DNA from 3 places in the Solibacillus kalamii genome. Region 3 is predicted to be linked to each of the others. Evidence: riboswitches for the same ligand, from Rfam matches in the RefSeq annotation. Region 3 holds a riboswitch; each other region holds the start of a gene.
The links. Region 3 has a riboswitch for lysine ahead of CBM15_RS04060 (aspartate kinase). Riboswitches for the same ligand answer to the same signal wherever they lie in the genome.
Positions count from the first base shown of each region.

Region 1: linked by a shared signal. The riboswitch ahead of CBM15_RS07100 (transporter substrate-binding domain-containing protein) and the one ahead of CBM15_RS04060 (aspartate kinase) in region 3 are both predicted to bind lysine.
Region 2: linked by a shared signal. The riboswitch ahead of CBM15_RS08340 (amino acid permease) and the one ahead of CBM15_RS04060 (aspartate kinase) in region 3 are both predicted to bind lysine.

Region 1 is NZ_NHNT01000003.1:26,021-28,230, forward strand. It holds gene CBM15_RS07095 (amino acid ABC transporter permease) at 1-316, opposite strand, end outside; gene CBM15_RS07100 (transporter substrate-binding domain-containing protein) at 442-1,278, opposite strand; lysine riboswitch at 1,393-1,580, opposite strand; gene odhB (2-oxoglutarate dehydrogenase complex dihydrolipoyllysine-residue succinyltransferase) at 1,725-2,210, opposite strand, start outside.
Region 2 is NZ_NHNT01000004.1:60,930-63,139, forward strand. It holds gene CBM15_RS08335 (CynX/NimT family MFS transporter) at 1-534, opposite strand, end outside; lysine riboswitch at 660-840, shown strand; gene CBM15_RS08340 (amino acid permease) at 933-2,210, shown strand, end outside.
Region 3 is NZ_NHNT01000002.1:83,341-85,550, forward strand. It holds gene uvrC (excinuclease ABC subunit UvrC) at 1-480, shown strand, start outside; lysine riboswitch at 513-691, shown strand; gene CBM15_RS04060 (aspartate kinase) at 783-2,015, shown strand; gene CBM15_RS04065 (YslB family protein) at 2,112-2,210, opposite strand, start outside.

The sequences.
Region 1 (2,210 bases), on a different contig from region 3:
TGGAAGCTGCTAGAAAGCGGTCAATATCAATTCCTAAATAAACGAGACCGTAAAATACGACCATTGCCTGTACCATCATAGGCGTGCCTCTGAAAATTTCCACATAAGCCGTTAAAATAAAATTAACTACTTTGAGAAGCGCCGTTTTAATATTTTTTTTGCGTTGTGGAATTGTGTGTATAATTCCAATAAAAAATCCGATCAGAGTTCCGCAAATTGTCCCGATAATTGCCAATAGAAGTGCAGTCCAAGCACCACGTACGAATAAATCCCAGTTGTTCGTAAACAAGTTCCATGATGATTCTAAAAATGCCATCGCCTTGTCCTCCATTTCTTTCTTTGTTTCTACTATTTATGTATGAAACCATAATTTTAATAGAAAAAGGTTGTCTTCCGTTTGCCGGCAAGACAACCTCATCAAAACTGTTAATGCGACACAAATTATTGTGCTGCTGGTTGATTTGCAATTGCGTCTTCCATTAGTTGTTGACGCTCTTCTTCCGAAATTTCAGCTAATACTTTGTTAATTTGTTCACGTAAATCTGATCCCTTTTTCAAACCTACTGCTACAGCTGTTGACGCTTCGTCTGCTTCGAAGTTTGGCTCAGGCACGATGTATTTAATATTATTCAGTGCCATTTCAGCAGAAATACCTTCTGGACGTTCTGAAACATATCCATCAATCGCACCTGACTGTAATTGCACTCGCATAGCACCAAAATCAGTTGCCGCTACTTGTTTTTGAACACCTTCGATTTGGTCGATTACATTATAATGTGTTGTCGCTTGCTGACCTGTAATTTTTGCACCTGCAAAGTCAGATAACGAAGTTGCATTTGCATATGGACCGTCTTCTTTTACAACAATGACATAGTCACTTGTGTAATAGTTTTCTGTGAAATCAATTACTTCCTTACGTTCAGGCATTGGTGACATACCTGCGATTACCAGATCAATGGCACCTGATTGTAATGATGGAATTAAGCCATCCCAGTCTGTTTTAACAATTTGTAATTCCATGTCCAGACCTTCTGCAATTTTTTTCGCAATTTCCACATCATAGCCTGCTGCATATTCCTTTGAACTTGCAATTTGAACTCCGCCATTGGCATCATCTTTTTGTGACCAGTTAAAAGGGGCATACGCTGCTTCCATACCAATTTTAATAACTTTTTTGTCTGAATCAGAACCGCTTGTAGTACCTTCATCGCTTGAACCACACGCTGCTAACAATAGCATTGTCATAGCAGTCAGTAAAATTAATAGTCTTTTTTTCATAGAAAATCTCTCCTTTTTTGTTAAATTTCGGGGTTAACGTATACAAAAAACGACCTAAAAGAAGAACTTTAGGTCGTTTAAATTATAATTAGCCCGAATCCTCTACAGTTCCCATTTTGAGATAGCACAACTCAACCATCAGGGATATAGATGATTGAGACAGTTCTGCAATTGTTCACTGCAGACCCAGCATTGTAAAATTGAGCATTTACAACACTTCGGCGATATTTCCTTCTCTTATATTTCACAGCCAGCTCATGGCTCCATATAAGACTGTTAAGTATCGCGCCTCTACCTCACGAGAAAGTGAGGTTTTGATATGAAATTGATATGTTTATATTACATTATTGCGACATTTCCGTCAACAATCATTTTTCTGAAAGTTAGCTGTAAAAAAAGCTAATGCGCAATATATAACATACTGCGCATTAGCATAGAAGATACTATTAAGAATTTAATAATAAATCTTCTGGGTTTTCGATCATTTCTTTAACTGTTTTTAAGAAGCCAACAGAATCTTTACCATCGATGATACGGTGGTCATAAGATAATGCTACATACATCATTGGACGAATTTGAACTTCACCATTAACAGCTACTGGACGGTTTACGATTGAGTGCATACCTAAAATACCAGCTTGAGTACCGTTCATGATTGGTGTAGACATTAATGAACCGAATACACCACCGTTAGTGATTGTGAATGATCCGCCAGCCATGTCGTTTAAGCCTAATTTTTTGTCGCGTGCTTTACCAGCTAATTCCGCAATGTTTTTCTCGATTTCAGCAAAGTTTTTCGCATTTGCATCACGAACTACTGGTACTACTAAACCTTCTTCTGTTGATACAGCAATACCGATATCGAAGAAGTTGTTTAAGTGAATTTCATCACCGTTAATTTGTGCATTTACATATGGATATTTCTTTAATGC
Region 2 (2,210 bases), on a different contig from region 3:
TGCCGCTATAGGGTAACTGAAGCCTGCAGCAATTCCGGAAGAAATGTTCATTGAAACGGAATAAATCCCTGTTAATAATCCGATATGTAATGGGAATTTCCATTTGAAATAGCTAGGGATAAGAACATTCCCGAATGCAATTGCGACCCCGATTAATATTGTTCCTATAACGAGTAAAGATGTTGCCCCTAGCGAACGCAGTAAAATCCCTGCACAAAGTAAAATGACAGAATAAAATAATGTCCATTCAATCCCAAACTTGCGTGCAATACGTGGTGCAAATGGTGAGACGACCGCAAAGGCAATTAAAGGAATGGTCGTTAAAAAGCCTGCAAGAAAGTTCGATATCCCGAGCCCTTCACGTATAAATGAAATAATCGGGCCGATCAATGTAATCGGTGTACGTAATGTGGTCGCAAATAAAAATACGGCTACCATAAAATAGATGAGCGGTCGGTTAGATAGTATTTTTTTGCTATTTTGATTTACTTGTTGTGTGTCCATTTTCGATTCTCCTTTTGTATGTTGATATATGTTTGAGTAGTTTGAATACTCATAAAAAACAGAATAAAGGCGAAGCCATTGCTATCAAAAAAATGTTATGTTAGACTTTTAATCATTGATTCAATTAAATTAAATAAAACATTACCTCATGTAAATTATGAGGTAGAGGTCGCAATCATTAAGACTAGTATAGCTGAGATTAGGAAGAATCGGTGAAGCTTTATGAAAGGAATGGTTGCCGAAGTGTTATTTTTCTTCTTGAAAATAATGCTGGGGCTGTTTCCGATAAGGAACAGAACTGTCACATGTGTGAGCATGTGTTGAGCTATCTTTCAAGTTTGATGAGGTGTAACTATAACCATCACAAAAACTTGTGGTGGTTTTTCTTTTACACTTCACCAACAAAACAAAAAGGGAGTTTTATATTCATGAGTGAGATTAAAATAGATCAGCTCGGTAATAAAAATGAGTTGAAAAAAAGTTTGAAAAGTCGCCATATAACGATGATTTCGCTTGGCGGAACAATCGGTACAGGTTTATTCTTAGCATCAGGTGGTGCCATTGCACAGGCAGGTCCTGGCGGGGCATTGCTCGCATATGCGCTGATCGGCGTTATGGTGTATTTCCTAATGACATCATTAGGGGAAATGGCTGCGTATATGCCAACATCCGGTTCGTTTAGTACGTATGCAACAAAATTTGTTGATCCGGCTTTAGGCTTTGCGCTTGGCTGGAACTATTGGTACAACTGGGCGATTACGATTGCAGCAGAAATTGCGGCTGTTTCGTTAATTATGAAATACTGGTTCCCTGACAGTTCTTCAATGTTGTGGACCATTTTATTTATCGTAGTTGTTTTATCATTTAACTTGGCATCTGTAAAAGCTTTCGGTGAAGCGGAATACTGGTTTGCGATGATTAAAGTCGCGACAGTAATTGTCTTCATCATTGTCAGCTTTTTAATGATTTTCGGGATTTTAGGCGGGAACGATCCGGTCGGCTTCACGAACTTCTTCAAAGATGACGCACCGTTTAATGGCGGCTTCCTTGCATTGTTCGGTATTTTCCTTGCAGCCGGTTTCTCATTCCAAGGTACGGAAATGCTTGGGGTAACGGCAGGGGAAACAGATGATCCAGGCAAAAACATTCCAAAAGCTGTTCGTTCTGTATTCTGGCGTATTCTGCTGTTTTATATTTTTGCGATTGGTGCAATCGGATTACTGATCCCGTATACGGATTCACGTCTTTTATCTGAAGATATTGCGACAAGTCCATTTACATTAGTATTTGAAAACCTGGGTGTTGCGTTTGCGGCATCTGTTATGAATGCGATTATTTTAACGGCTATGTTATCTGCAGGGAACTCAGGATTATATGCAGCTAGTCGTATGCTTTATCAGTTAGCGGTAGACGGAAAAGCGCCGAAACTTTTCATGAAAGTAACATCGCGCGGTATTCCAATGTATGCACTTTTAGCTACATTAGCAGTTGGTTCGTTAGCATTCCTGGCATCGTTTTTCGGTGACGGTGTTGTCTACATTTGGCTGTTGAATGCTTCCGGTATGTCCGGCTTCATCGCTTGGCTCGGTATTGCCATCAGTCATTACCGCTTCCGCCGTGCATATGTCGCACAAGGAAATTCATTGAGTGACTTACCGTATGTATCTAAATTCTTCCCATTCGGACCGCTATTCGCATTTGCCCTA
Region 3 (2,210 bases):
CGTGTATTGCGGGAAAATCTGCCATTGCCTGATCTGATTCTCATAGACGGAGGAAAAGGGCAAATGGAAGTTGCACGAGAAGTAATTGAAGACGAACTTGGGCTAGTCATTCCAATAGCGGGGCTGGCAAAAGACGAAAAGCACAATACGTCCCAGCTTTTATTTGGTACGCCGCCGGAAGTTGTTCCGTTAAAGCGTACAAGTGACGGTTTTTATTTATTGCAGCGCGTTCAAGATGAGGTGCACAGATTTGCAATCACATTTTTACGTCAGCAGCATCAGACAAATGCGATTACTTCGGTTCTTGATGGAATTGAAGGTGTAGGTCCGAAGCGGAAGCAGCAACTTATGAAACATTTTGGGTCCGTAAAAAAAATTCGCGAAGCAAGCGAGCTGCAACTGCAGGAGTCCGGTGTTCCGGCAAAATTGGCGGAAGTTATTTATCGCCATTTTCATGAAGTACCATTGAATAAAGAATAGTGTTATGCTAATATTTAAGACAATTCAATATTTACTAAGATAGAGGCGCAGTATTCAATAGTACATTGCTTGAGGAAGAACAATTCCATTGACAGCAATCGAAAGGGGGTCCTGCCGAAGTGAAGTGCGTATTGTTCGCGTAGTTTGCTGGTTTTGCATTTAAGAGATGTAAAACTGTCAGAGCTTTTTGTTCTGGAGGGCTATCCTGAAAAACTTATAACTATTTATTTGTATTGACGGCGGCTTTCCATGAACATGGAAAGCCGTTTTTTGTTTTCGGTTTTATTCAAGGAGGGGAAAAAATGGAGACAGTTGTAGTAAAGTTTGGTGGTCCGGCATTGACTACACCGGAAAAAATAGTACAGGTGGCTAAAAAAGTGATAAAAGAGCAAGGACGTGGCATAAACTTAGTCGTTGTCGTTTCTTCAATGCCCGCTTTACGACGAGAATTCCGACAATATGCTGCCGAAATTACCGATGAGCCATCGAAACGGGAAATGGATGCACTTGTCGCATCAGCAGCACAAATGACAAGTGCAATGCTGGCGATGGCAATTCAGGAGCATGGTGGTAAAGCGGTGTCGCTTGCTGGTTGGCAAACAGGCATTCAAACAAATCAAAAACATGGCAATGCACGGATCAGTCATGTTGATAGTAAACGGATTGAGGAACATTTAGCATTAGGAGAAATCGTCGTAGTAGCTGGTTTTCAAGGAGTTACGGGGACAGATAATATTTCAACATTCGGCAAAGGGGGTTCTGAAACTTCAGCGGTTGCATTGGCGGTTGCTCTTGAAGCAGAGCGTGTCGAGATTTTTTCATCGGTTGAAGGGATTTTCACGGCAGACCCAGAAATTGTTAAAGAATCCAGGAAACTTCCGGAAGTTTCTTATGATGAGATGTTGGAATTTGCAAATTTAGGAGCTAAAATTTTGCACCCACGTGCGGTTGAACTTGCCAAAAAATATAATATACCGCTCATTGTACGCTCTTTCGTACAGGACGTGGAAGGCACTTTTATTAAAGGGGATGTAGACATGGAGAAAAACTTACTTGTACGCGGGGTAGCCTACGAATCGGATATAATTCGTTTGACGATAGGCTATGATTCTTATGAAACCGCGTCATTGGCAGAAGTGTTTAGTGTTTTAGCAGAAAATGATATCAATGTGGATATTATTGTTCAAGCAGTCATTGATGGCGTGAAGCCGACCATTTCCTTTACAATTTCGAAAGATGAGTTTGCGGAAGCTTTACGGGTATTGGAAACTAGTAAACTGTCGCTTGGCTTTAGTTTTGCGGATTTTGAAGTAGGTTTAGCGAAAGTATCTATTATCGGTTCTGCGATGGCATCCAATCCGGGAGTGGCCGCACGCATGTTTGCACGCTTGGGTCGCGAACATATTCCTGTAAAAATGGTCAGTACTTCAGAAATTAAAGTGTCTGTAGTTATCCCACAGGATGAGATGGTTCGTGCTGCGAATGTGTTGCATGAGGAATTCAATTTGGCGATGAAAGAAGTAACCGCTTCTTAAGGTAATAGCTGGAAATGAGCTGTAATGGCTTATTTCCAGCTTTTTTATTGAGTAAATTTGCTGCTTCAGCAATAATTGATTATGATAAGGTGAAGGCTAAATCTTCTCTTTTAAATCCCATTTTAACGTAAATTTTACGACATGTTTGTCATTATCTTTTTCTTCATAGCATTCCGTCAAATAGCCAAGCTGCTT